3 regions of the Thiocapsa rosea genome follow, and region 3 is predicted to be linked to each of the others. Evidence: predicted binding sites of a transcription regulator. Region 3 holds the regulator's gene; each other region holds the start of a gene.

Region 1 (9,699 bases), 1.8 Mb from region 3:
GTCGCCGACCGCGGCGAAGTTCGTGATCGGGTCAAGGATCACTGCAGCGGGACGGATTGACTCGACCAGCCTGTGCAGGCTGACCAGATGATTCTCGAGTCCGTAAAGGGTCGGACGGACGGCGTGACAGACCAACAGCCCCCGGTCGATGTGCGGCTGCAGGTCGAATCCGATCGAGGCCATGTTGCGCAGGATCTGGTCGGGTGACTCCTCCGAGGACCAAAAGAGACAGCGTTCCCCCCGCCTGCAGATGCCGTCGGCAAACGCTGTCGCGATGCTGCTCTTGCCCGCACCCGAGGCGCCGGAGAGCAGGACACTGCTGCCTTTGAAATAGCCCCCGCCGCCGAGCATGGTGTCCAGTCTCGGGATCCCGGTGGACACGTACTCGCGAGAGACCCGGTGGCTCAGACTCACCGAGCTGATCGGCAGGACACTGAAACCCTCTTGATCGATCAGCGTCGGGTATTCGTTGGTCCCGTGGCGGGAGCCGCGATACTTCACGATGCGTAGGCGGCGGGTGGCGACCTGGTTGGTCATGCGGTGGTCCAGGAAGATGACGCAGTCGCTGACGTATTCCTCCAAGCCATGTCGTGTGAGGGTCTTCTCGCCTTGCTCGCCAGTGATCACCGCCGTGACGCCCTGATCCTTGAGCCAGCGGAACAGACGCCGCAGCTCGGCACGCACGATCGCCTCGTTGGCCAGGGCGGCGAACAGTGCGTCGATTCCGTCCAACGCCACGCGCCTTGCCCCGACCTCGGCGATCGCGCTGCCGAGGCGCACGAACAGGCCATCCAGATCGTACTCACCCGTTTCTTCGATCTCGCCGCGCTCGATCCGCACGCTGTCGAGCAGGATGCGATTCTGTTCCACCAGCGTGCCGAGTGCGAAGCCGAGTGACTCCACGTTGACGATCAATTCGTCCTCGCTTTCCTCGAAGGCCATGAACACGCCCGGCTCGTCGAACTCGCGCGCTCCCCGCACGAGAAACTCCATCGCCAGGAGGGTCTTTCCGCAACCTGCTGCGCCGCCGATCAGGGTCGGTCGCCCGCGAGGCAAGCCTCCGCCGGTGATCTCGTCGAGACCACGAATGCCGGTCCGGCATTTTGCGAGTCCGGTCTGTCCGGTCACGTTTGCGAATTCAGTCTGCATGGATGTCGTCTGCTCCAACGCACGCGTCTTGCTCCTCGGGACCGCAGTCGCCGCGCCGGTTCGGCGTGGGCCGCGCCAATGCCCATCGTCGGTGAGCCGTCATAGAGCACACCGGCGACTGTCTTTCATCTTAAACCGCGTCCAGAGGGAAATGCGCCATTTTCACGTTGTGCTTGGCTCCGGGGATACCCTCGATCTCGGCGAGACGCGGTTAAAGATTAAATATTTTTCAGCATTTTAAGTCGCGCCAGATCCGGCGGCTGTCGGGGTTGGCCTGGCCAATCCATTCCAACACATGATGCATATCGAACCGGGCGCGGTTTGAGCCTGTTCGCGATCCGACGGTCGCCCGACGCCGGCTCATGAAAGAGATCCTAAAAAAAGATGTAAGACGAGCTTGACAAGTCTCTGTGTCAAGCTAAGATGACACGTAAGATTACTAGGGACAACGCGAAAGATAGCTTGCTAGGCACTGTATTATAGCTTGCTAGTCCTAGGTGATCCTGCCCCGAATGACAGGGCAACGGGTTCTCGCGACGATGAGCGCCGCGAGAGAGCAGCCGCCGAACCCACGAGGTCCGGCACTATCCACAGGTTGGAGGCCGATCCATGGCTGAACAGGCAAGCCTTTCCGGTTTAACCGAGCAACAGGCGAAAGAGTTTCACGAGCAGTTCAAGATCACCTATAGCGCGTTCGTCGGCATTGCGGTACTCGTGCATTTGTTCGTGCTCGCGGCCAATCCTTGGTTTTAGGGTCTTAAGAGGAGACATCCATGAACGTATTCGACTACAAGCCGCTTGAGAAGGACTATCGGATTTGGCTGGTGTTGAATCCGGCGGTGTGGTTGATGCCCATCCTGTTCGCGGTCCTGGCAGTGGCGTTGGTTGTCCATGCCTACGCTTGGTCGCTCGGCATCGGCTTCAGTCCAGTCGAGGCGGTTGCCGAAGCACCCGCGGCAGTCGAGGCAGCACCGGCCGCGGTCGCTGAATAATCGAGATCTCGGTAGCGCCTCTGACCGAACGGGTCACCGGCGATCCAGGATAAACGGGTTTTTTCAATCATTCCTGTTGGAGATAAACGATGGCTGAGCAATCCTTGTCGGGTTTGACCGAGCAGCAAGCGAAGGAATTTCACGAGCAGTGGAAAATCACCTATACGGCATTTGTCGGTATCGCCGCGGTGGTGCATCTGTTCGTCCTCGCAGCCAATCCTTGGTTCTAATCCGTTTTTGACACGAAAAGGTGATTGTGATGAGTGAAGTCAACAAACCCAAAAACCCGGAAGACGATTGGAAGGTCTGGTTGGTCGTTAATCCTGCGGTTTGGTTGATGCCGATCCTGTTCGCTGTCCTGATCGTTGCGCTGGTCGTGCACAGCTATGTGATCTCTCTGGGATATGGCTTCTAGCCAAGCGGTTTGACGAGAGGGACGGCGTTTCGTCTCCTCTCGTCCTGCTGACCGGAAGTACCCTACCGAGGATTGCAGCGGACGGCGGATTCTCAAGGTTGAGTGAACCACGTCCGGATGCTCTTGATGGCATTTAACCTACTGTAAGATATGCTGTATCCTGGGTTTTGGCGGGGCAGGGATGCCCCCTCGGATGGCGCTGACGGTGTTCGGCTGCCTATATCGAAATTGCGTCCCGGGCGCATCTGTACGTCCTCCTAATCGATCCCTGATTCTGACTCTCTCCTTTTTCTTGAGCAATGCCGCTTGCTGTTTTGCGGTGTTGTCATCGACGGTAGCGATTTCGTTCGGACAATACCAGCCGAGCGGATTGGAGTGAGGGCAGTCTCCTCACTCCTGTTTTATTCCCCGCGTACATGGAGTCGCTGCCGTTCCGAACGATGCGGCGCGCTGTGTCCCGGGATCTTGCGTCTGCATCATGGGGTCGCTGACGGGTCGGAACGGCGCGGTGACGCGATCCTGAGCACCGAGGGCGCGCAGTTCTCCCCCGACGCGTCAGTGACCACGCAAGAGGAATCGGTCGAAGGATGCGGGATCGATGGCGGCCGCGAGCTGCGCGAGCGGGATTCTCGGCGGCGCAAGGCGAGGATCCAGGGCGTGCCGAGTGTCGCAGGCTTGAACGGCATATCGCCGCACGCCCTTCTGAGCGAGCGCGGCGGCAAGCGCCGCGAGATCGCGCGCGGTCCAGTCCGGCATGGCCGTTGTTCGGACCTCCAGCGTAACGCCGGACGCTTGGATCAACGCCAAACTCTCCCAGGCTGCATCCCCTGATCGGGGGACACCCGTGATCGCGGGATAGTCTTCAGGCAGCGCCTTGATGTCGAGAGCGACCCAGTCCAGAAGGTGTAACAGCCGTGCCAAGCGTTCCGGCGCGGGGCCGGCGGTGTGCAAGCCGACCTTGAACCCGAGCCCCCGGACCTCGGTCATGGCTGCGGCCAGTGCGGATTGGAGGGTCGGCTCGCCGCCGCTGAAGACGACGGCGTCGAGCAGCCCGCGGCGACGCTCGAGGAATGCGTGAACCTCCGGCCAGGCGATGATCGGGGCCGCGCTCGGATCGATCAGGGCGCTGTTGTGGCAGTAGCCACAGCGCCAAGGACAACCTTGACAGAAGACGACCGCGGCGAGTTCGCCGGGGTAGTCGATCGTTGTCAACGGGACGAAGCCGCCGATACGCAAGCGCTTCGCCTCCGCCGAGACAGCAGCGCTCGGCCCATCGGCGTCGCTCGGGCAGGGCGTTTGTCGAGACATGGGAACAGCGCAGCGATCGGCTCGATGCGGCGCGAAGACCTAGGCGGCGGCGCGGCGCTCGTCACGGATTGCGGATCCGTTGGGTGCCTCGGTGAAGTAGCAGCGCTCGGCGTGCTCCGCACGCTTGCCTGCGTTGAAGGCCGAAACCGGGCGGTGATAGCCCATGACGCGCGTCCAGACCTCGCAACGGGTGCGCTCTTCGGTCTTCAGCTCGATGGTTTGGTGGGTCAAGGTCGTGCTCCTGATTTCAGTTGATGATGTTGTTTGTCGGGTGACGCAATCGCTCATCCGACCGACGCGAGTGTCGCGTCGAGCGCCGCGGTCTTGCGTGCGATCAGCTCGCGGTCGCAGACCGGGCAGAACTCGTGCTCGCCCGCGATGTAGCCGTGTTTGGGGCAGATCGAGAACACCGGCGTCACCGTGATGTAGGGCTGACGGAAGTTTTCCAGTGCCCGCCGGACCAACCGCTTGCAGGCGTCGGTCGTCGAGATCTGCTCGTTCATGTAGAGGTGCAGCACCGTGCCGCCCGTGTACTTGGTCTGCAGCGCCTCCTGCATGGCGAGCGCCTCGAAGGGGTCGTCCGTATAGCCCACCGGCAGCTGCGAGCTGTTGGTGTAATAGGGCGTCTCGGACGTGCCGGCCTGGAGGATGTCCGGGAAGCGCTTCTTGTCCTCGCGTGCGAAGCGATAGGTCGTGCCCTCCGCGGGCGTGGCCTCCAGGTTGTACATGCTGCCGGTCGATTCCTGAAACTCGACCATCCGAGCGCGGACATGATCCAGGATCCGGCAGGCCATGGCGTGGCCCCATGCCGTCGTGATGTCATCGGAGTCATTGGTGAAGTTGCGGATCAGTTCGTTGATCCCGTTCACGCCGATGGTCGAGAAATGGTTGCGCAGCGTGCCTAGATACCGCTTGGTATAAGGGAAGAGCCCGGCATCCATGTGGCGCTGGATGACCTTGCGCTTGATCTCGAGACTGTTGCGCGAGAGGTCCAAGAGCCTGTCGAGCCGTGCCAGCAGTCCGGCCTCGTCGCCCCGATGGGTGAAGCCCAACCGCGCACAGTTGATGGTCACGACGCCGAGCGAGCCGGTCTGCTCGGCCGAGCCGAAGAGCCCGTTGCCGCGCTTCAGAAGCTCGCGCAGGTCCAGCTGCAGCCGGCAGCACATGGACCGTACCATGTTCGGCGTCAGCTCGGAGTTCAGGAAATTCTGGAAGTAAGGCAGGCCGTACTTCGCCGTCATCTCGAACAGATGCTCCGCGTTCTCGCTGTCCCACGGGAAGTCGGAGGTGATGTTGTAGGTCGGGATCGGGAAGGTGAAGATCCGGCCCTTGGCGTCGCCCTCGGTCATCACCTCGATATAGGCCCGATTGATCAGGTCCATCTCGGTCTGGAGATCGCCGTAGGTAAAAGGTTGCTCCACGCCCGCGATCACCGGCACCTGCTCGCGCAGATCCTCGGGGCAGACCCAGTCGAAGGTCAGATTCGTAAAGGGCGTGTTGCCGGTGACAAAGGTCTTGCCGCGACGGCGTGCGACAAAGGTGCCGTTGCGTGTGGTCGGGCACCAGACCAGACCCTTGTAAGGCTTGCGCTCGATGAGCTGGATGTAGGTGTCGCGGTTGCGGATGATGTTGAGCACGTGCACGCCGGAGTCCTTGCGCGTGTAGACCGTGCTGCCGTAGCCGGCCAATGCGCACAACTCCTGCAGGGCATCGAGATTCTCTCTGTCATTGGTGTAGATCCGGACGCGTCCGCTCTCCTCGACGCTGCCGTCGCCCTTCACGTAGGTGTCGAGGAAGAGTCGGATCTGCCGGACCGACAGGGTGCGGATGAATCCGGGGACACACTTGCGCTCGAGATACCCGAGCACGAAGTCGCTCGCGTCCCGGTTCAGGCGATAGCGGCAGACGGGGAAATTGGCGTAGGTCCCGGTGTGCTCGTAGCGATGCCAGCTCAGATCGAGCTCGTGCAGCAGCCATTCGATTTCGGCGGCGTTTTCCGGATTTCCCGTCGACTGATAGAGAGCAACCCGGCGGCGACCGTTGCTGAAGTCGAAATTGCCCTCGGCGACCACCCAGGCCATCAGCATGACCAGCTTATCGTCGACCTCGAGCGTCGAGGTGGTCTCCCAGGCATTGGGTATGATCACCGGGGACTTCAGCTGCGCGACGGTCTCGATGTCTTCCAGTACCCAGCGGTCATCGCTGTTGAAGACCTTGCGCAGGATCTTGTGCCGTGGCGTGACCCATTGCTCCTGCGTGCGGTTGCGCAGCACGTACATGTCGCCGTCGAAGTCGTAGGCGGTGATCGCCAGCGGTTCCAGATATTCGAGCTGATTAGTGCGCCAGTCGAGTGTGGCGATCTTCTCGCCCAGGGCGATTTGGTCGTGTCGCTTCCAGCCGTTCTCGGTCAGACACTCGGTCTCGTCGTCGACACACTGGCAACCCCAACGCGAGGGCACATTCAGGTTGTAGATCAGCTCCTGGATCGCCTGTTTGACATGAGGGTAATCCAGCCCGTCGACGCGCACGAAAGGCGCCATGTAGGTATCGAAGCTCGAAAACGCCTGTGCACCGGCCCACTCGTTCTGAAGCGTGCCGAGAAAGTTGACGATCTGCCCGATCGCCGAGGACATGTGCTTGGGTGGACCCGCCTCGACCTTGCCCGGGACCCCGTTCAGCCCCTCGTTGAGCAGGGTGCGCAGCGACCAACCGGCGCAGTAGCCGGAGAGCATGTCCAGATCGTGGATATGGATGTCGCCGTCGCGATGGGCCTGGCCGATCTCGGGCGGGTAGACGTGGCTCAGCCAGTAGTTGGCGATCATCTTGCCCGAGGTGTTGAGGATCAGGCCGCCGAGGGAGTAACCCTGGTTGGCATTGGCCGCGACCCGCCAGTCCGAGCGGTCGAGATATTCGTTGATGGAGCCGCCGACATCGACCAGCGTGCGATGCTCGTCGCGCAGCTTCTTATGCTGCTCGCGATAGACGATGTAGCTGCGGGCGGTCTCGAAGTGGTTGGCGCTGATCAGCGTCTGCTCGACGACATCCTGGATGCCTTCGATGTCGGGCAGGCGCTCGGCCCCGTAACGATGTGCCAGCACCTTGACCACCTGCGCGGTCAGCAGACTCGCCTCGGGCGTACCGAACTCGCCGCTCGCCTGTCCGGCGCGACGGATCGCAGACTCGATCTTGGCCGCATCGAAACGCACCTCGACACCGTCGCGCTTGCGGACCCGCAAGGGCAGGGTCGACAGGGTGTTCTGCTGGTGTCCCATGGAGGCGTCTCTTGTCCGTTGCCACTATATCTTGTGGTGCGGACTATAACGCCAACTAGATGCTGTGTTGGAGAGTTTGATGGGAAGTTGATCGGGGTCAACCCGGATGCATTCTCCGGTTGCGCTCCGGGAGACTCCGGCCGCGCACTTGCGCCGGGCTTGCTCGGTACCGGCTCCGGCACCGCCGGTGATGCCTGACGGGCGCCGCGCCGGTCCTGGCGTTGATGACCGCCTAAACCGCGCCAGCTCCGACAGTCGTCGGAGCTGGCGCGGCCAAGCCATGCCAACAAACGACGCATACTGCACCGGGCGCGGTTTAGGGCTTATAGAAGTCCGCGACGCGGACAAGGACCTCCCTCAACTCCTCCGCTGCCGCTTGGGCCTCATCGACCTGCGCGATGCCGAGTGCTTTTGCCTCGCTGACGGGGTCGGCGAACCCGACGACGATGCGGGCCGGTTTTGCCTCGTAATCCCCGCCCGGCCCCGTTGCGACGTGCTCGCGGAACACGGTGAAGCGGCAGGGAATGATCAGGCTGATGAAAGGGTCTTTACGCACGGCCTGTTTCAGATACTGTGACTGGCAGGCCTGGATGATGGTGTTGTCGGTCCAGACCCCGAGTTTGCGCAAACCGAGACCGACATCCTGGACATTCACCACATCCCAGTTCTGGGCCAGGATCTCGGTCTGCACCCGATCGACCACTTCGCTGTATTGCAGCGTGGCAGGCAGATAGATGACGTAGGATTCACCGTGGCGCTGGACATCGTCGGCCAGGGCCGCGGTGGACAGCAGGGTGGCGAGCATCAGGCTCAGCGATCCCTTCAGGGAAGTTCTCAAGCTCGTCTTCATGTGTCGTTTTCTCCCGTGGTGGTGGGCGCTGCCGCCCCGATCCAGAGGCGGTCTGCGCCGGTATTCTGTTGCAGCTCGTGACGCGGCGTCGGGCCCGCCGCTCCGTTTCGTCGCCCGAAGCTCATTCCCTCGAGGTGCCCATCTCCTGCCGGACGAGGGCCGTTGCTCAGGCCGCGGTTCGGCTGACCCAGTGCATCCCGAGCGTCATCCCGCCGACGATCCCCGTGACTGCCAACAGAGAGGACACCGATAGGGTGGCCGCGCCCGTCAACCCCTGGCCGATGTTGCATCCTCCGGCCAGGAGGGCTCCGAATCCCATGAGCGCGCCGCCCGACAGATAAGCGGAGACGCGTTCGCTCGCCGGCGCCACCCAGCGAAACTCACCGGCAACCAGCGCCGCGAGACCTGCGCCGATCAGGGTGCCCGGCACCAGGAGCAGGGCGAAGGCGCTCCCCGTGTGCTGACCCATCGCGAGCCAGGTGGCGGTTCGTGCCAAGGGCGCCGCCAAGGTGATCGACGCCGGCGGCTGGGGATCGAACTCATCGACGCCCGGCACACCGGTCACCCACCAGCCGGCGACCACCAAGAGCCCGATCAGCAGGCCCGCGACGATGCTGCCGGGATGATCCCGCCACCGGCCGAAGGCCAAGATTGCGTAAAGGCAGGCCAGACCGACCGCGAACGGTGCCACCCAGATCGGCCAATGCAGGATGACGGAAAGAGAGGCGTCGCCCGCACCGATCGGCAGTGCGCGAGCCATCACCCAGGCTTGCACCGGACCTAGGGCGCCGAACATGGTGGCCATGGCGACCAAGGCGAACGTCAGCAGTGTCAGCAGGGCGCCGAGATTTCCCTCGGCGGTGCGCACGAGGGTGCGGGACGCGCAGCCTCCCGCAAGCATCGCCCCGAAGCCGAAGATCAGGCCGCCGCCGAGCGCGCCGAGCCAATTGAAGGCGGGGCGGCGATAACCGGAATCCGCGATGGCCACCAAGTGCCACCACTCGAGTGCGAATGTCCCGAGTACAGCCACCCCGAGTGCGGCGAGATAGGCATGCGCTTGGCGATAGTCGCGCATGATCACGAAGTTGCTCAGGGCAGACACCACGCAGAAGCGCGATCGCTGGGCCACGACACCGAAGGCGAAGCCGATCGCCAGTCCGCCGCCGGCCAGCCAAGGGTTGATCTGATCCCACATGGCGAGCGCCCTCTTAAACCGCGCCACACGCGGTCTGCGATGTTTTTGGATGGGATCGGCCCCGGCAGACGTGACGACCGCTGGAGCCGGCGCGGTTTAAGAGATTAAAAAAGATATGATTTTAAGCCGCGTCCCCGCTAAGTGCCGTGGATGCGCCAAACGTCGAACTCACTCGAAAATCTGCATCTCGCTCTGGACGCGGTTTAGGTGACGACGACCTCCATGGCGTCCTCGACCCCGCGTTCATCGCTCCACCTGCAGCGCACGCGGTCCCCCGGGCGCGCCTCGGGGAGGCGAATCGCCAGGTATGGATTCCGGGCCATGCCCCAGCTCCACTGAGCCCGTAACAGGGTTTCCCCGTTGAGATCGCAGACCAACTCGCGGATGAAGTGGCGAGGAACCTTGAGTCCCGTCGTCGGATCGGTTCGATTGCCTGTCTCCATCGGATGGGACAAGAGGAGTTTGACCTCGGCGGCGCCGTCCTTCATCCGAGCCGCCATTTTGTGCTCTGCCTGCTG
Region 2 (9,699 bases), 2.7 Mb from region 3:
ACAGCTTCGATCCCTGTCTCGCCTGTGCAACGCACATCATGGGGCCGGACGGGGAGGAGCTCACCCGCGTCAAGGTCCGCTAAAACGCGTCTTGGCGTCCTTTGATGGGGTCGAGGTGAACTCAGCCTCGCCGCCCCCTTGCGAACTTGGTGGGGACGCGTTTTAGGTGATTATTTTCGAGAGAGAAGAGGCTCGGCGGTGTTCGGATCGGCCGCTTATGCCCACGCTCGTGTGTGGGAATGCCGGCCGCCCGCTCAGGCGGGCCCTGAAGCGACGTCGGAACGTCGAGATCCGCCCACCCCGGGAAGTCAGGAACTCGTGACATCCGCTCCGCGGTGTCACGCATGCCCCGTGGCGCTCTGCGCCACGTGACACGATGGCCGCAATGACGAACGAGGCCCGGGGCTTTCCTCTGTGCACCCCGGATTCATCGCTCACACTCGGGACGACAACATGAACACCAGCCTTCCAGAGGTCAGACGAACCGCCGTCTATGTTTATCAGGCGCCCTTGCGGGCCTGGCATTGGATCAACGCACTCTCGATCACGATCCTGGCCATCAGCGGCTATCTGATCGGCAGCCCGCTGCCGACCTTGCCGGGCGAGGCCAGTGATCATTATGTGATGGGCTATATCCGCTTCGCGCATTTCGCCGCGGCCTATGTCTTCGTGATCGCCTTCCTCTTCCGGATCTATTGGGCCTTCGTGGGCAACCGCTATTCTCACCAATTGTTCACTCTGCCCTTCTGGCGCGCGAGCTTCTGGCACGAGCTGATTCACGAGGTCCGCTGGTATGCCTTCAAGGAGGTCGAGCCGGCCAAGTATATCGGTCACAATCCGCTGGCTCACCTCTTCATGGTGGTCATCATCACGGTCGGCGGTCTGGTGATGATCGTCACGGGATTTGCGCTCTATTCGGAGCAGACCGGGCTCGGGACTTGGCAAGACCAGCTGTTCGGCTGGGTCATCCCCTTCGTCGGCCAAAGCCAAGACGTGCGCATGTGGCACCACTGGGGCATGTGGGTCATCGTCGTTTTCGTGATGCTGCACGTCTACACCGCCATTCGCGAGGACATCATGTCGCGCCAGAGCCTGATCAGCACCATGATCAGCGGCTGGCGGATGTTCAAGGATGACCGGCCATGAGCGATCGAACCATCGGGAACGACGCCGCCGTCCTGGTCCTGGGTATCGGCAACCTGCTCTGGGCCGACGAAGGCTTTGGCGTGCGGGCGGTGGAGGCGATGCAACGCGACTGGGTCATGCCGTCCAACGTCCAACTGCTGGATGGCGGAACCCAGGGCATCTATCTGGTCGACCGGGTTCGCACGGCCGATGTGCTGGTGGTCTTCGATGCGGTCGACTACGGGCTGCCGCCGGGCACCATGAAGCGGGTCGAGGGCGACGAGGTGCCGCGCTTTCTCGGTGCCAAGAAGATGAGCCTGCACCAGACCGGGTTCCAGGAGGTGCTCGCGCTCGCGGCCATGCTCGGCGACTACCCGGAACATCTGCTCCTGATCGGCGTTCAGCCGGTCGAGCTGGATGACTTCGGCGGCAGCCTGGGCCCGCAGGTCAAGGCGCGGATCGCCCCGGCGATCGCGATGGCGTTGGAATACCTGGCACAGTTCGGCGTCGTGGCGCAGCGGCGCAGCGATTCGAGCAGCGACACCCATGATCTGCCCCATCCGTCGCTCGATCTGAACGCCTACGAAGCCGGTCGGCCGGCACCCGAGGTCGCCTGCCGGATCGCCGACGAGCGCGTCCTGGCGGGCCTGTCCGGCCCGGCGATCCACCTTGAAGATCGTCCCTGACTTTGGTGCGTGGTAGATCATGTTGGCGCGCCGGCTTCGGCACGACTGTCTCTCACGGAGACACGGAGGCACGGAGAGGCAGAGATAGGGAACGCACCAGACGATGTCGATCACATGTCTGTTCATCCGTGTCTCCGTGTCTCCGTGAGAGATTCCGCAAATCGATAGAGATCAAACAAATATGACGACACCGATAGACCTCACGACGACACGACGGATGCCGGGCACACCCTTAAGCGTGGTCGTCGACGAAGGCCCCGACTATCTCTTGATGCCAAAGGGCATGGCGACGTACCAAGCCCCTCTGCTACCCGAGCCGGAGACACTCGATGGCTGCGCGGCCGGACTGGATCAGTTGCGGCATCTGCATGCGATCCTGGCACGGCATTGCGTTGGCCAGCCTGCGGACGTCCTGGACCTGAACCCGCTCGATATCATCAATCTCCAGTTCGTCGACCAGACCCTCGGCGAGGGCGAGGTCAGCGTCATTCAACAGGGTCTGGACGAGACGCGTGCGCAGGAGACGCGGCTCGCCGGGATCTGGCGGCTGCGCGTCCCCGCCTCGGACGGCTCTGCGGGCCGCGAGCTGATCGAGGTGGCCGAGATCCCGAGCTTCGTGAGGGACAGCGCCTTTCTCGGGACGACCGAGACGATCGGACCCGTCGGAGACCTCCCGGACGGGGTCATGAACGCCCCGGCGCTGATCGCCGAGATCGAGGCCAAGGTCGCCGAATGGCGTCCCGGCACCGCGGCCCACATCATCAATCTGACCTTGCTCCCCATGACCGAGCAGGATCACGCCTATCTCGACGAGCGCCTCGGCCGCGGACATGTGACCATCCTCTCGCGCGGCTACGGAAGCTGCCGGATCGTCGCCGGCGGCATTCGGCAGGTCTGGTGGGTGCAGCACTTCAACTCGGACGATCGTCTCATCCTGAGCACGCTCGAGGTCACGGATGTCCCCATCGCCGCTCTGGCCGCACAGGAAGACATCGACGACAGCCGCGACCGGCTGGCTGAGATTCTGGAGGCATTGGGTTGAACCCGGGTACGTGTGTCGGCGAGCCGGATGAGGACCCCGTCAATACCGGCGCACGGGGCACCGATTCACGCATGGAATGTCGGATCTGCTGGTACATCTACGACCCGGCCGAGGGAGATCCGGTCGGGCAGGTCCCACCCGATACCGCATTCGCCGACCTCCCGGACCACTGGTGCTGTCCGCGTTGCGACAGCGACAAGTCCCATTTCTTGCCCGCCATGTAGGTTGGTTGAGCGCAGCGTCATCCGACAGGCGGCATGTCAGCCTGAATCCGGCATTTGGAAACGCAAAGGCGCAAAGGACGCAAAGGAAAACAAGAATTTGCAACACGAGGACGTTCACCCCCCGGGCGAGCATCATCATTGAAGCAAGGCATTGAACGCCTTTGCGTTCTTTGCGGTTCAACTGCTCTTTCCGGGTCACCGGTTGCGGACGTCGATGTCGAATGACGACGCGCAACACCCTCGACAGCACAGCCGAGTGGTGTACCGGGCGTGCGGAACCCGACCTGCCCGACACACGACAGACCTTGCGCGCCCCGCCCCTTTGCGGTTCAAATCCGTGCAGAGTCCCTACTCGACCGCGACCGAATCCGCCGCCGAAACGATGCCCACACCCGAGCCCCCCGCGTGAGCGCCACCCGACCGACCGTTCTGCTGGTCGACGACGAGCCGCTCTCCCTCGAAACCCTGACCCGGACGCTCGACGAGTCGTTCGAGGTGCTGACGGCAACCAGTGCAGCGGCTGCGGAGGCGTTGCTCGCCGAAGAGTGGGTTCAAGTCGTCGTCACCGATCAGCGGATGCCCGAGACGACCGGGGTGGAGTTCCTCGCGCGGATCCGCGAGCGTTGGCCCGACGTGGTGCGCATCATCATCTCGGGCTACACGGATCCGGGCGATATCATCGACGGCATCAACCGCGCCGGCATCTATCAGTACATCACCAAGCCCTGGCATCCCGACACGCTCCTGCTGACCGTCGGGAACGCCTGTCATCTGTACCGGCTCCAGCGCGAGCATGCCCTGCTCTCGCTCGAAACCCGTCTCACCGCAGCGAGCTTGGAGCAGCGACTCGCCGAGCAGCGCGCCCGCCTTAAGCGGACCTTTCGGCTCGACGCCATCGTGCGCAGCCGCGGAGGGCCGCTCGACGCGGTCTGCGACCTGGTCGAGCGCGTTGCCCCCTACGACATCCCGGTCCTGCTGACCGGAGAGTCCGGCACCGGCAAGGAGCTTTTCGCCCGCGCGCTGCACTACAACAGCCACCGCGCCGACAAGCCCTTTGTCGCCGAGAACTGCGGCGCCATGCCGGATCAACTCCTCGAAAGCGAGCTGTTCGGACACAAAAAAGGCGCCTTCACCGGCGCCGTCAACGACCGGATCGGTCTTTTCGAGCAGGCCGATGGCGGCACCATCTTCCTCGACGAGATCGGCGAGGTCTCGCGGACCTTTCAGGTCAAGCTGCTGCGCGTCCTGCAGGAAGGCGAGGTGCGTCCGCTCGGGAGCAACCAGCGGCGTCGGGTCGACGTGCGTGTCGTGGCGGCCACCAATCGGTCGCTCGAGACCGAGATCGGCGAGGGCCGGTTCCGGGAGGATCTCTATTACAGGCTCGCCGCGGTGCGCCTGCATCTGCCGCCGCTGCGCGAACGACCGGCCGACATCCCGGTGCTCGCTCGCCATCACCTGAAAGCGGCCGTGGCGGCCTTCGGCAAACCCGTGAAGGGACTGAGCGCCGAGGTGATCGACCGCTTCCAACGCTATCGGTGGCCGGGAAATGTGCGCGAGCTGCAGAACGAGATCCAGCGGATGCTGGTGATGACCGACACGGACGAGCTCGGGATCGAGGTCCTGGATCCGAGGATCTCGGGTGCGGATCCACACGCGGACGAACCAGAAGCACCGGAGCCGATTGATCCGACCCTCAAGGCACGGATCGAGGCGCTGGAGACCCGGGTCCTGCGCGAGGCGCTCGAGCGCCACCGTTGGAACAAGTCACAGGCCGCCGCGGAACTCGGTCTCTCGCGGGTCGGCCTGAGTGCGAAGATCGAGCGCTATGGTCTGGCCAAGCGCTCGGTATAGATCACACGCGGCGAGGGTCCGCCGTTCGCCAGGCATCGCTCACGAGACCGGCAAGCCAACCCTTCAGGTGCTCGTGACACCGCTCTGCGGTCGCTACGCCTTATGGACATGATGCGCTTTCATCATCAACTTCAGAATCTTCAAATTGATGATGACGAAGCGGATGAGCTGCCACAGGAGTGATGTCCGCATATACCGCGTGAACCGTGTCGGCACAGGTGGATAATAGGCTTGCTGATAGGGTTCTCGATTCTTCGCGCCCATGGTCTTTTCTCCCGGATCTCTGATGACGGATATCGGATGACGGCTGTCGAATGTCTACTGGCGGATCAATCGGGCAGAAGCGACCAACCGGGTCGCAGTTTGGCCTGATAGATGAATACATGGTGCAGGATGTATTTCATCCAATGCCCCGCCAATCCGACCTCGCCGAAGGTGAGATCCATATCCCGGCCGTATTCGGGATAGGTGTCGTAATCCGGCACAACCGGGAAGACGGTCATGGTGGCCGCGGTCCCTTTGAAGATGTCGGACCCGGTCGAGGCGACACAGGCCGCGCCGATCTCGGCCAAGGACGCCGTGTGGGTCGGCCCCGCGGCGCCTTGGATCATGTCGCGGATACTCATCGCCACGGCCTTGCCGATCGCCGCCGACGGCATGCCGGTGCGCGGCGGTGTGGGGTTGATCGGGGTGCCGTTGGTGCTCTTCATCGGCTTGCTGATGAGATGCGGCGGCGCGAATGCGATCCCGACGGCGAAGATGTTCTTGTAGCCGGGGGTCTGATAGGTCTTCGGCCAATCCTCCGGACCCCAATCCTCGTAAGGCTTGACAGCATAATCCGCGTCCACCTTCATAAAGCCGTTGGGCGCGAAGATCTGCGGCGTGATGTCGGCGCCGGACTTGTCGAAGGCCTGCAAGGGCACGCCGGCGAACGGCGGGATCAGCATGGCGAAATCAAAATCCATCTCGTGGAAACTGCCGTCGAGCAACTCGTAGTGGATCTTGCCCGGCTCCACCTTCGTCACATGCGCGCGCGTAACCCAGCCGATTCCGCGCTCGACCATCATGGACTCGGCAAAGACCTTGCCGTTCGTGACATAGCCGCCGCGTTTGATATGCACGCCGCCCATACCGAAGTCGCCGAGCTCGTATTCGTTGCTGATCCACACGAGCTTCGCCTTGTCGCGGACGCCGGCCTCGCGCAGGCTGTGGTCGATGTTGTAGATGTACTCGAATGCGGCACCCTGACAGGTGCACATGCCATGACCCGTACCGACGACGAAGGTCTTGGTCGCACCCGCCTTCATGGCGGCGATCATCTCCTGCAGATGTGCGTTCGCCTCCAAGGCATGCGACGGGGTGCAGACCGAAAGGCTGTGCCCGCCCTCCGGGCCGAGACCCGGGGTCGCGCCGAAGTTCAGCTTGGGGCCGGTTGCGTTGACCAGATAGTCGTATTCGAGCGTTTCGGTCTGCCCGACGCGGGCCGGGTCCGTATACTCGACGGTCACGTAAGGCGATGTCCGATCCGCACCGCCCTCGGGATGAATGGATATGGCCCGCGCCTGACGAAAGTCGACACCGAGCTTCTTGTAGATGGGCGCAAGCGGAAAGGTCACCTGCTTCTCGGTCATCTCGCCGACGCCGACCCAGATGTTGGACGGGATCCAGTTCCACTTCGGGTTCGGCGAAACCACGGTGATCGGATGCGCTCGACCGAGCCATTTGCCGAGATATCGCGCAACCGTGTGCCCGGAAATGCCGGCTCCAAGGATAAGGATTCGTGCCATCTGTTGAGTCTCGCGGTAGGTGCAGTGACCAGACGCTAACAAGTTGCTCGGCGCCTGACAAAGACATGGATCAATGGATTCGACATCCGTCAGGGGGTCGCCGGCAGCTTCGACCGACCCGACCCGCACTCCGTGAAGATCGGCTTCGGACAGGTCGCGCAGACGGATTTGTCCAGCTTTTGGTAAATCGCGCGAATCGCGGCGTTCTTGGCCTGAAAGACATTGCGTCCGCCGGTCGCGTCGATGCAACCGCAGCGTTCGAGCGCCTCCCAGAGCCCGGCTTTGACGTTGATGAGATAAAGCCCCCCGCCCTCGGCCTGGCGCCGCTTGGCCTCGCGCACCAACGTCTCGCCGCCCTGCAGATCGACAAAGTTGATGCCGTCGGCGAGGATCGCGAGATGCTTCTGTCCCGGATGCGTCGCGCGTAGCCGGTCGAAGGCGCTCTCCACATGCGCGACCGAGCCGAAGAAAAGCGAGCCGTCAATCCGCATGATGTTCAGCTGCGGGCATTGCGCGACGTCCGGCTCGCAGGAGAAGGCCCGATTGGGCAGGCGCGGATCCGGTGCCAGATTGACGATGCGCGGCTTGGAGGTGCGATCCAGATAGAGCACCAGCGAGAGCAAAACACCGGCGAAGATGGCGAACTCGAGCTCGAGGAAGAGCGCGGAGAAGAAGGTCACCGCCAACACCGAGGTCTCGCGTTTGGACGCCTTGAGGATGTGCCCGATTTCCTCGAAATCGATCAGCCCCCAAGCGACCAAAAAGAGCAGTCCGGCCATCGCGGCGTTCGGTAGATAACTGGCGTAGGGCGCGACCAAGGGTACGATCCCGATCAGCAGCACGCCCGCGAAGATCGCCGCCAAGGGCGTGCGTGCACCGGCGGCATAGTTCACGCCGCTGCGGTTGAAGGAACCGGTCGCCACGTAGGCCGAGAAGAAGGAGCCGGCGATGTTCGACAAGCCTTGACCGATAAACTCCTGGTTGCCGTCGATGCGATAGCCCCCGCGTGCCGCCAGCGAGCGGCCGATCGACACCGCCTCGGTAAGCGCAAACAGGGTCACCGCCAAGGCGGTCGGAGCCAGCTCCTTGATGTGATCGAAGGTCAGATCCGGGGCCGACAGCGGGGGAAAACCCGTCGGCAAGGCCCCGACGGTCGCGATCCCGGTCACCTCGTTGCCGAGCCAGGCATCGAGTCCGACGGCGATCAGACTGCCGCCGAGCATGGCGGCGATCATGTAGGGGATCTTCGGCAGCCAACGCTTGAAGAGGATACCGATCAGCAAGGTCGAGACCGCCACCAGCGTGGTCGCCGGGTTGATCTCGAGCAGATGATGACCGAACTGGATCAGGATGTCGTGCAGGTGCCCCCCGCTGTCCATCTCGATGCCGAAGAAATGCTTGAGCTGCTTGGCGGCAATCAAGAGCGCCGCGCCTGCGGTAAAGCCCACGACCACCGAGTGCGAGATGAAGTTCACCAGGGTCCCCATGCGCGCGAGACCGAGTGCAAGCTCCATGAGCCCGACCATAAAGGTCAGGGTTAGTGCAAGGGCCACATAGTCCGGCGATCCCGGCAGCGCCATCACCGACAAGGCGGAAAACAAGACGACCGAGGCCGCCGTCGTCGGTCCCGAAACCAGGTGACGCGAAGACCCGAACAGTGCCGCGATGATGGCGGGCACCATCCCGGCATAGAGCCCGTATTCGGGCGGCATGCCGGCGATCGTCGCGAAGGCGACGGCCTGCGGCAGCACGACCAGCGCCCCGATGATGGCGGCGAGCGCATCCGCCTTGATCTCCGTGCGCCCGACCCCGGGCAGCCACGACATGAATGGAATCAACCAGGACCAGCGTTGGGAGATCGGAGACTGCATCTGGGATGGATCTCGTCGAAGGTATCCAAGACGATCGCGCTGGATGCGCGCGACGCCCGGTCGGCCGGTTCGCGGCAAAGCAAATTGCCCGGGGTCCGTGGAAAGCACCATCAAGTATACTCGACACCCCTCCGGAGCAAGCATGGTCGCCGCGGCGGCGCGGCGGCGACCCAGTCGTTTGCCCTTCGCAGCCGACGCGGCATCCAAAATGAGCAAGACCCCGCGGAGAGCGCACATTGCCCTCTCGTTTCCTGCGGCCAGTCTTCCTACGGTGACTCCTGATCGACTCTGCAATCTGCGTAATCGAATGGTCTAAAGTTAAGTCAGCAGGATGTCGTGCGCAGCACGACGCCCGATGCACGAGGAACCGTCCGATGAGACACATCACAATTGCAGTTGCAGTTGCACTCTCCTCCGCACTCGCCCTGAGCGCCTGCGGAAGCACAACCACTTCGCGGACCGGAACCGGCGCGATGCTGGGTGCCGGAACCGGCGCAGCAATCGGCTCCATGAGCGGAAACGCCGGCAAGGGAGCATTGATCGGCGCAGGCGCCGGTGCCCTGGGCGGCTACATTTACGACCAGAACCAAAGGGCAGACCGCGAGCAGTATCAAAGGCAAAACCGCAGCGACTATGGTTACGACCGGGGTTATGACCAGGGCTATGACCAGGGTCGACAAGACAGACGTTATCAGAGTGACAGGCAGAACAGTCCGTTTTGGTACTAAACCGAGCCGGCCCGGCAGACTTGACGACTGTTGGCGCCGGCGCGGTCAAGCCGATCCAACACACGACGCATATCGCACCGGGCGCGGTTTAAGGTGATTTCCGGGAAAGGATCTACCGACAGAGCCGGAGCCAAAGTAAGTCGTCGAAGGTTCTACTCGTTGTCGTTGTCGTTGTCGTTGTCGTTGTCGTGATCGGATTCCGGACGAACCGATCCTTCCGCGCCCATCCGATCTGCCGGAAGCAAGGTCGCGAAGCGGCGCGCCCCCGGGATAGACGACTTGCAGTCGTCCTCTTCAGCCGGACCGACGGCCCGCGACGTCGCGGTCAACGCGACGCACTTGAGAACCGCGCCGAACGCGCTTCGGCACCGGTTTCCGTTTTGCT
Region 3 (9,699 bases):
TCGCGCGATCCGGTCGAGGCGCCGGACGGCACGATGAAGCGGCCGATCGCGCCGTCGGCCGTGATGACATCGGCCTCGACTGTGGGGTTACCGCGGGAGTCCAGAACCTCGCGGGCGCGAACATCGACGATTTCGGACATGGCATGTCTCTCCAAAAACAAAAGCAAGAACGGCGCGGTTCTTCAGAAGAATCGCAGGAGTGTATAGGGCCTCAACGGGGAGTCTCGCGACGATCGGTCCGACGCCGACGCGTGTCCGATCGCGTTGTTCGATTCAAGGCGCCTGCTCTGCAAAACCGGCCGACTTGACCAGTCGGTCGATCTGAACCAGGGTTTCGAGCAGACCACGCATCTTGTCCAAAGGCCAGGCATTGGGGCCGTCGCTCAACGCCTGATCGGGATTCGGATGGGTTTCCATAAAGAGCCCGGCGATGCCGACGGCCACCGCGGCGCGGGCCAAGACCGGAACAAACTCGCGTTGACCGCCGGAACGATCGCCCTGCCCGCCCGGCAGTTGCACCGAGTGTGTGGCATCGAAGACGACCGGACAGCCCGTCTCGCGCATCACCGAGAGCGCGCGCATGTCCGAGACCAGGTTGTTGTAGCCGAAGGAGACGCCGCGCTCGCAGACCATGATCTGCTCGTTGCCGGTCGCGCGCGCCTTCTCGACCACGTGGCGCATGTCCCACGGGGCGAGGAACTGACCCTTCTTGATGTTGACCGGCTTGCCCTGGCTCGCAACCGCTTGGATAAAGTTGGTCTGGCGACACAAAAAGGCCGGCGTTTGGAGGACATCCACCACATCCGCGACCTCACATAGCGGGGTGTCTTCATGCACGTCGGTCAAGATCGGAACGCGGATCCGCTCACGCACGCCATCCAGGATCGCCAGACCCTGCTCCATCCCGAGACCGCGAAAGCTGCCCGAGGAGGATCGGTTGGCCTTGTCGAAGGACGACTTGTAAATGAAGGGGATCCCCAGATCGTCGGTCAACTCCTTGAGCGCGCCGGCCGTGTCCTCGGCAAGCCCCGCGCTTTCGATCACACAGGGACCGGCGATCAGGAAGAGCGGACGATCCAGGCCGACCTCGAAACCGGGGAGCAGCATCATGCCGCGGCACCCTGAACGAGGGTGCGCCTCGCAAGCGCGGCACGGACGAAGCCGCAAAAGAGCGGATGCCCGTCGCGCGGGGTCGAGGTGAACTCCGGATGGAACTGGCAGGCGATGAACCAGGGGTGATCCGGGATCTCGATGATCTCCACCAGCCGGTTGTCGAGCGACCAGCCGGAGAAGCGCATCCCGGCGTCCTTCATCACGTTCAGGTAACAGATGTTGAACTCGTAGCGATGCCGATGGCGCTCGCGGATCTGCGGTTTGCCATAAACGTTTCGTGCAAGACTACCCGGCTCAAGGCGACAATTCTGTCCGCCCAAACGCATCGAGCCGCCGAGATCCACGCCCTCGTCACGGGTCTCGATCCGACCGCGCTCGTCGCGCCACTCGGTGATGAGCGCGATCACGGGATGTGGAGTCTGGCGATCGAACTCCGTGCTGTGGGCGCCCTCCAATCCGGCAACATGCCGCGCGTACTCGATGACCGCGATCTGCATCCCGAGACAGATCCCGAGATAGGGGATGCGGTGCTCGCGCGCGTAGCGGGCCGCCTGAATCTTGCCTTCGATCCCGCGCTCGCCGAACCCGCCCGGCACCAGGATGGCATCGAGTCCGTCGAGGCTGTCGGCCCCCTCCTGCTCGATCACCTCCGAGTCCAGATAGACGATCTCGACCTTGGTCTTGGTGTGCACGCCGGCGTGGGCCAGTGCCTCGGAGAGCGACTTGTATGCCTCGGTCAGGTGCATGTACTTGCCGACCATGCCGACGCGCACGACCTGCTCGGGGTGATCGAAGCCCTCCAGGACGCGGTCCCATTCGCGCAGATCGGCCTCGGGGGCCTCGATCCGGAACTGGCGCACCACCAGCTCGTCGAGCTTCTGGTCGTGCAGCAGGCGCGGGATGCGGTAGATGTTGTCCGCGTCCACGGCCGAGATGACGGCGTCCTCGGTGACGTTCGTGAAGAGCGCGATCTTGCGCCGCTCCTCGTCCGGCAGGTGCTTCTCGGCCCGACACAAGAGGATATCCGGCTGGATCCCGATGGAACGCAGCTCCTTGACCGAGTGCTGCGTGGGCTTGGTCTTGATCTCGCCGGCGGTGCGGATATAGGGCACCAAGGTGAGGTGCATGAAGAGCGCGTTCTCGCGCCCCTCCTCCACCCGCATCTGGCGGATCGCCTCCAGAAAAGGCAAGGACTCGATGTCGCCGACCGTTCCGCCGATCTCGACCATGGCCACGTCCGCACCTTCGGCACCTAGACGGATCGCCTGCTTGATCTCGTCGGTGATGTGCGGGATGACCTGAACGGTGCGCCCGAGATAATCGCCGCGGCGCTCCTTGCGGATGACGCTCTCGTAGATCTGGCCGGTCGTGAAGTTGTTGTTGCGACCCATCGGGGTGCGTAGGAAGCGCTCGTAGTGGCCCAGATCGAGGTCGGTCTCGGCCCCGTCGTCGGTCACATAGACCTCGCCGTGCTGGAACGGACTCATGGTGCCCGGATCCACATTGATGTAGGGATCGAGCTTGATCATGGTGATCCGCAGGCCGCGAGCCTCCAACAGCGCCCCGAGAGACGCCGAAGCGATGCCTTTACCGAGCGACGAGACGACACCGCCGGTGATGAAAATAAACTTGGTCATGGGGGTAGAGGAGGCAGTCGAGGGCAGTGGCCCGGATCCGCCGACAAGCTACCAAAAACCCCGCAACTGCTCAATGCGAATGCCGCCGATCGGCCACTCGGAAGGGCTCGACGCGACCAGGTCCGGCGGTTCCGCGGAGGCCGACTCCGTGTACGCGCGCGACCTTCACAAAACCCGAGGAGGTGTTTTATAGTCGGGTTGGTTTCGCAAAGGACGAAACACACCTTCTCGGCTTTGCAGGCGCTCGATAAGATCGGGCGCCGACGCAGCGGCCTTGATCGATGTTTGACCTAAGAAGATGAGCAGAAACACAGGAGCGTCAACAATGCGTCAGTCAGCAAAATTGATGAGTGCAGCCGCCATCGCAGCGGCCGCCGCCTTCGCCGTGAGCCCGGCGCAAGCCTGGTGGGGTGGACCGGGTTGGGGTGGCCCTGGCTACGGTGGTTACGGACCCGGCTACGGCTCCGGCCTCGGCGACATGTTCGGCGATATGCTCGGCGACGGATGGGGTGACTTCAACATGAACATGAGCGGCGGCGGCCGCGGTTACGGCCGCGGTCGTGGCTACGGAAGCGGTTACGGACGCGGTTACGGCTATCCGGGGTACGGCTACGGTTACCCCGGGTACGGTTATGGCTATCCCGGTTACGGCGCACCCTTCTACGGCGTGCCTTATGCCGCTCCATACGCCGCGCCCGCTGCCCCCGCGACCGGCGAAGCGAAGTAAGCCATACGCAGATTCGGTAGGCTCGCGTCAAGGCCGCGCCCGCGAGGGCGCGGCCTTTTTTACGCGTCGAGGTCGACCGGATGACAAGAAGATAATCTTCGCTTGATCCAGATCAAGCGACGGTTCAAAATCTGTCGACCGAAGATCGAGGGGCGATGCCGTGAGCCACCATAAAGTCATCTCGCTGGAGACTATTCGCATCGCCTGCAGGAACTGTTCCCTGTCGTCGCTTTGCTTGCCCATGGGCCTTGCACCGGATGATGTCGAGCGACTCGACGAGATCGTCAAACGCACGCGTCCGCTCCACCGGGGTGATTTCCTGTTTCGCGACGGAGACCGATTTCGCTCGCTCTACGTCGTGAAGACCGGCTCGGTGAAGACCTTCGCACCCAGCCCCGAGGGCGGCGAGCAGGTGCTGGGCTTTCATCTCCCCGGCGAGGTCATCGGACTGGATGCCATCGACAAGGACATCCACGCCTGCTCGGCAAAGGTGCTTGAGACATCCGCCATCTGCGAGCTCCCGTTTACGCGGCTCGAAGAGCTGACCGCAACCATCCCCAGCCTGCAGCATCAGATGTTCCGACTGCTCAGCAAAGAGATCGGACACGACACGGATATGCTCTTGCTGCTCGGCAAGAAGAATGCCGAAGAGCGGCTCGCCGCCTTCCTGCTCAGCTTGTCGAAGCGTCTGCACAAACGCGGGCTGTCCGCGACGGACTTCTATCTGAGCATGTCCCGGCATGAGATCGGCAATTATCTGGGGCTCGCCGTCGAGACCGTCAGCCGACTCTTCACGCGCTTCCAAGACGACGGCCTGATGAATGTCGACCGCAAGCACATCCAATTGCTCGACGTGGGCATGCTGGAGTCGCTGGTGGGCGGCGCCGGGCAGAATCGGCGCCAACAGCAGCAGAGCTAAACTGCGCCCGGTGAGATGTGAGATATCGGTCGTATTGGATCGGCCCCGGAGCGACCAAGCACCCCGGAGTCGGCGCAGTTTAGGCGTCATCCTTCCACGCGAAGCCAAAGACAACCCTCGGCACTCGCGGCCTGGATGGCCATGAGGCGCTCGGCGTGTGCGTCGAGCGCTGCTTGGTCGGCTCGAATCACGCGAAGTCTGGGCCGACTCGGATCCAGTCGGCCGCGCTGCCGAGCGTCCGGCCCTGCATGAGACGGCGTCGCGACCTCCTCCCCGAGACTCAAGGCCACCTGCCCGCCGGTCATGGCGAGATAGACATCCGCCAGGATCTCGGCATCGAGCAGAGCGCCGTGCAGGTCGCGATGGCGATGATCCACGCCGTAGCGCTTGCACAAGGCATCGAGGCTGTTGCGCTGCCCCGGATGGATGCGCCGAGCCATGAGCAGCGTGTCCGTCACCTCGCACAGGTCCGGGATCCGCGGTGCTTCGGCGTTCCAGCCGGCAATCTCGCGATCGAGAAACCCGAGATCGAAGGCCGCGTTGTGGATGATCAGCTCGGCCCCTTCCACGTAGTCCAGAAAGCCCTCGGCAATCTCGGCGAAGCGCGGCTTATCGGCGAGAAAGGCGTTGGTGATCCCGTGCACGTCGGAAGCGCCCGCATCGATCTGCCGATCCGGCTGAAGATAGCGATGGAAGTTGTTTCCGGTCAGGCGCCGGTCGATCAGCTCGACACAGCCGATCTCGATGATGCGATGGCCAGCCTGTGGATCGAGACCCGTGGTCTCGGTATCGAGCACGATCTGTCTCATTATAAACCGCGTCCAGAATGAAACCCGCCGGGTTGCAGGCAAGCGAGTCCCCGCGGACTCCAAATGCCTCGGACCTGACGCGGTTTAAAAAAGGAAAATTTGAACATCTGAATCGCGTCTGCGCCGACGCAATCCGAATCACGCGACGCTGAGTCGACGCGAAAACCGCGCATGTCATGCCGGACGCGATTCAGCCCCGATCCCGCGATTCGCCAGCTTATCCGCACGCTCGTTCTCGGCATGACCGGCGTGGCCCTTGACCCACTTCCAACGCACCTGATGAGCGCCGATGGCGCAATCCAGACGTTCCCAGAGGTCGCGATTCTTGACCGGCTTACGATCGGCCGTCTGCCAGCCGTTGCGTTTCCAACGCGGCATCCATTCCTCGACACCGCGCTTGACGTATTGAGAGTCGGTGACGATCTCTAGACAGGTCGGACGCTTCATGGCCTCCAGCGCCATGATGACCGCCATCAGCTCCATGCGGTTGTTGGTGGTCGCGCGCTCGCCGCCGCAGAGTTCCTTTTCGACCTCCCCCCATCGCAGCAGGACACCCCACCCCCCGGGTCCCGGATTGCCCTTGCAGGCACCGTCGGTATAGGCGCGCACGCAATCAGGCATGACCGGCCCTGCGTGTCGTCGGCTCAGCAGCACCGCCGCGCAACAGCGACCGCCCCCAAGCCGGGCGCAGCGGCGTCAAGGTCGCCACGCGTTTGACGGCCCGGATCAAATAGACACCACCCAGGATCGGCCAGAGGCGCCGACCCAAGGTGTCGAATGCCGCACAGCTCGGCCCCAAGGCGCGCCGGAACGGCGGCCGAAACATGATGTGCTCGCGAAGCTCGATATCGAAACCCAACACGGACAACCAATCCTCGATTTGATAAGCAGTGCGGAAACGCCCGCACCAAGGGACCTGCGTACCGGAGCCGTGCAGCAGCGACCAGAGGCCCCAGGCACTGAGTGCGTTGAAGCCCAGCACGATCACCCGCCCCTCCGGGATCAGAACGCGCTCGACCTCGCGCAGCACCGCTTGGGGATCGGGCGAGAAATCCAGGGTATGCGGCAGCAGGAGTGCGTCGATCGAATCGCTCGCTAGCGGCAGGCGGCTCGGCAATCCGACGATCTCGCGCCCAGCGTGACCGGAGGGCTGCTCGCAGGGCATCAGGATACGATGGCGGATCCGGCTCGAGGCCATCGCGTCTCGAAAGCTCTCGGTCACGCCGATCTGGACCAGGTAATAGCCAAAGGTGTCGCTCAGCAGCCGCTGAACGCACGCGCTCTCGAGCGCCGCCACCTCGGCTCCGAGCGGCGACCGGTACCAGTCTTGTAGTTCTGCCAGGGGTGAACCCGGGTCCTTGCGCACAGTCATGCCGATGCCTCTTCAAGAGCCGCATGTTAACCGTGATTGAGCGCACTGTCGTGCGGACGTCGAGCGGAATTTCCTGCGACCGGATCTGGAATTAACGGCCGGCTTTGGGTATGATGCTTTCCTAATTCCTGGAAAACTCAATTAAACAATCACTTACCGGGAATTCCTAGGGGGGAAACATGCCTGATGCCGCACGTTTTGCGCGCTCGCTCGGCGCGCTCGGCGTTCTATCGCTGCTCTTGAACGGATGCGCGACGGAGACCCGCATGGTCGATAACGACTTCGGAGACTCCGGCTACTCAGGCATGGTGTCCGCTCGCGAATACGGCTTCGTCCGACCGGCCACGGATGTCGTGGTCATGGAAAGATACACCGCCGGGCGTGCGGATCCGCGCGGTGACCTTTGGAACCGTGTCCGTACCGGGATGAGCCTGGATCTCCACGCAGACGCACGCATCGACAGCACGGTGGAGCGCTTCCGCCGAGACCCCCAGTATCTCTCCAGGATGTCCCAGCAAGGGATGCCCTATCTGCATATGATCGTCACCGAGATCGAGCGGCGCGGACTGCCGATGGAGCTCGCCTTCCTGCCTCATGTCGAAAGTCGCTTCAATCCGGTGGCCACGTCGCCGAAGGCGGCCGCCGGGATCTGGCAGTTCATGCCTTACACCGGGCTCGAGATGGGCTTGAGACAAGATGCCTGGTACGACGGCCGACGCGACCCGCTGGCCTCCACCGGCGCGGCACTCGACTATCTCGAGCAGCTCAACCGACGCTTCGACGGCGACTGGGCGCTCGCCATGGCTGCGTACAACTGCGGTCCGGGTCGCGTGGCCGCCGCACAGGCCGCCAATCGCCGCAGCGGCAAGCCGACCGACTACTGGTCGCTCAACAACCTTCCGAACGAAACCAAACAGTATGTGCCGCAGATCCTCGCCACCGCGCGCCTGGTCGCCGCACCCACCCGCTACGGCCTCAACCTTCCGCCGGTGCCGGATCGTCCCCAGCTCGAGGTGGTTCGCACGCAGCAGCCGGTCGATCTGAACCGGGTTGCCTCGGCGACCGGCGTGCAGCTCTACGAGCTGCAGCGTCTCAACCCCGCACTCAAGCTCGGACGGACGGCTCCCGACGGCCCCGGCCATATTCTGGTGCCGGCCGGGACCGGGCAGCGGATCGGCAAGAAGATGGGCCAGGTCCAGATCATGCCGGCCAGGGCCTCTGCGGCCCAGTCCCGATCCAGTGCCGCAACCCGCTCGACGCTCGCGCGTGCCGAGCGCCATAAGATCCATGTGGTGAAGGGTGGCGAGACCATCGCCTCGATCGCGCGCGCGAACGGTATCGAGCCGCGCGCACTCGCGGAGCTGAACGGCATCTCCGTTCGCGAGCCGCTGCTCTCGGGTCAAACACTCAAGGTCCAGGCGACCGATGACTCCGCCTTGATCACGCACTTGGTCACCAAAGGCGATTCGATCAAGACACTGGCCAAGCGCTACGGGGTCAGCGTCAAGGATCTCCAGCGTTGGAATCGGCTCGCCGAGACGCGGCTGAATCCGGGCGACCTGATCCTCATCTATCCGCCGGGGCGGGCTCCGACCTCCTGACAGCTGACTCATTCGGCTGGTACACTTCGGCGAAGCGCGTCAGCGCTTTTAAAGGCACTTCCGAAGGGGGCAGTTTCGATGTCGAATCACAAGAATGTCTTGGGTGAGCCCCTCGAGCCCTGCTCGACCGATCCCTTGACCGGCTTCACGCGCAGCGGCGACTGCGAGACCGGCCCGCAGGACCTGGGATCCCATACGGTCTGCGCGCGCATGACCCGCGAATTCCTCGCCCTGAGCCTCGCCCGCGGCAACGACCTCGTGACCCCTCAACCCGAATACGGCTTCCCCGGCCTCAAACCGGGTGATCGCTGGTGCCTCTGTGCCGCGCGGTGGCAAGAGGCCCTCGAAGCCGGCGCAGCCCCGCGCGTCGTCCTGAGGGCGACCCACGAGCGCGCACTTGAGGTCGTCAGTCTCGCCGACCTCAAATCGCATGCCTTCGACCTGTCGTGAGGCAAGGGCGAGATCTGGTCGCGCACCAGGCCATGCCTTGATCATCGCCGCAGTGCTGTCGATGGGTTCGGCGCCCGCACCGGCGATGTCGTACCTCCCGATCGCGGATCCGAGCGCGCCCCCAACCCACGCACCGTCCCATCGTGCCCCCCCGGGCAAGGCAGACCGGTTGGTCGTCAAGAAGGCCGAGCGTCGCCTCTACCTGATGCAGGGCGACCGAACCTTGCGGAGCTATGAGATCGCGCTCGGGTTTCAGCCGATCGGGCACAAGACACGCGAGGGCGACGGCCGCACCCCCGAAGGACGCTACCTGCTCGACCGGCGGAACGACCGCAGCCGGTTTTATAAGGCGCTGCACATCTCCTATCCAAGCCCCGGCGACCGATGGCGAGCCGAGCGTCGCGGAGAACCGCCCGGAGGGATGATCTTGATCCACGGCCAACCGAACGGAAAAAACCGCTCGACGCGGATCGAGGATGATTGGACGCTTGGCTGCATCGCCGTCTCCAACCGTGAGATCGACGAGATCTGGTCACTCACCGTCGACGGGACGTCGATCGAGATCTTGCCATGAACCCAGAGCCATCGAAATCGCGCATCGTGTCGGTCGGCGGGCGGCTCCTCTCCTGGGTCGAGATGGTCGGTCTCGTGGTGATCGCCGTCGCGACGCTCATCGCCGGTATCCAGGAGATCACGGAGATGGTCGGCCGCCGCGCGGTCAGCCTCGGCGATCTTCTCCTGCTCTTCATCTATCTCGAGGTGCTGACGATGGTCGGCATCTACCTGCAATCCGGCGCCTTGCCGATCCGCATGCCGCTCTATATCGCAATGGTTGCACTCGCCCGCCACCTGATCATCGACATGAAGGAGATGACCGAGACCGCGATCATCGCCACCTCGGTCGCCATCCTGATTCTGGCCGTCGCCGTACTCCTCATCCGTTTCGGGCATGTCCGCTTCCCCTACAGCGCCTCGAGCCGGGACGAGGATGCGGGTTGATCGGGACGCAAGTCGGGGCGAAACGTTCAGGCGAACCCGCATTCGGACTCGGAATGAAGCGCACTGCGCCGA

What was found. The regulator FNR, encoded in region 3, switches genes on or off when oxygen is low (the NO sensors DNR and NnrR bind a similar motif). The targets are predictions, from matches to a motif close to TTGATNTANATCAA.
Region 1: the regulator FNR is predicted to act here: its motif matches at 7,224-7,237, upstream of BDD21_RS29005 (ribonucleoside triphosphate reductase).
Region 2: the regulator FNR is predicted to act here: its motif matches at 1,973-1,986, upstream of BDD21_RS00355 (hydrogenase expression/formation protein).

Annotation. Positions count from the first base shown of each region.
Region 1 is NZ_RBXL01000001.1:1,012,761-1,022,459, reverse strand. It holds gene kaiC (circadian clock protein KaiC) at 1-1,149, opposite strand, end outside; gene pufB (light-harvesting antenna LH1, beta subunit) at 1,759-1,902, shown strand; gene pufA (light-harvesting antenna LH1, alpha subunit) at 1,923-2,141, shown strand; gene pufB (light-harvesting antenna LH1, beta subunit) at 2,231-2,371, shown strand; gene pufA (light-harvesting antenna LH1, alpha subunit) at 2,401-2,556, shown strand; gene BDD21_RS04625 (anaerobic ribonucleoside-triphosphate reductase activating protein) at 3,112-3,864, opposite strand; gene nrdD (anaerobic ribonucleoside-triphosphate reductase) at 3,904-4,095, opposite strand; gene BDD21_RS29005 (ribonucleoside triphosphate reductase) at 4,149-7,136, opposite strand; gene BDD21_RS04610 (DUF302 domain-containing protein) at 7,453-7,986, opposite strand; gene BDD21_RS04605 (YeeE/YedE family protein) at 8,153-9,181, opposite strand; gene soxZ (thiosulfate oxidation carrier complex protein SoxZ) at 9,385-9,699, opposite strand, start outside.
Region 2 is NZ_RBXL01000001.1:69,891-79,589, forward strand. It holds gene BDD21_RS00340 (nickel-dependent hydrogenase large subunit) at 1-83, shown strand, start outside; gene cybH (Ni/Fe-hydrogenase, b-type cytochrome subunit) at 454-1,146, shown strand; gene BDD21_RS00350 (HyaD/HybD family hydrogenase maturation endopeptidase) at 1,143-1,811, shown strand; gene BDD21_RS00355 (hydrogenase expression/formation protein) at 1,993-2,853, shown strand; gene BDD21_RS00360 (rubredoxin) at 2,850-3,077, shown strand; gene BDD21_RS00365 (sigma-54-dependent transcriptional regulator) at 3,483-4,928, shown strand; gene BDD21_RS00370 (NAD(P)/FAD-dependent oxidoreductase) at 5,258-6,715, opposite strand; gene BDD21_RS00375 (SulP family inorganic anion transporter) at 6,805-8,586, opposite strand; gene BDD21_RS00380 (YMGG-like glycine zipper-containing protein) at 8,961-9,314, shown strand.
Region 3 is NZ_RBXL01000001.1:2,774,707-2,784,405, reverse strand. It holds gene eno (phosphopyruvate hydratase) at 1-140, opposite strand, end outside; gene kdsA (3-deoxy-8-phosphooctulonate synthase) at 274-1,110, opposite strand; gene BDD21_RS12360 (CTP synthase) at 1,107-2,750, opposite strand; gene BDD21_RS12355 (sulfur globule family protein) at 3,076-3,477, shown strand; gene fnr (fumarate/nitrate reduction transcriptional regulator Fnr) at 3,638-4,396, shown strand; gene dnaQ (DNA polymerase III subunit epsilon) at 4,483-5,205, opposite strand; gene rnhA (ribonuclease HI) at 5,380-5,826, opposite strand; gene BDD21_RS12335 (class I SAM-dependent methyltransferase) at 5,819-6,577, opposite strand; gene BDD21_RS12330 (transglycosylase SLT domain-containing protein) at 6,757-8,178, shown strand; gene BDD21_RS12325 (DUF2237 family protein) at 8,257-8,628, shown strand; gene BDD21_RS12320 (L,D-transpeptidase family protein) at 8,714-9,202, shown strand; gene BDD21_RS12315 (phosphate-starvation-inducible protein PsiE) at 9,199-9,627, shown strand; gene mobA (molybdenum cofactor guanylyltransferase MobA) at 9,681-9,699, shown strand, end outside.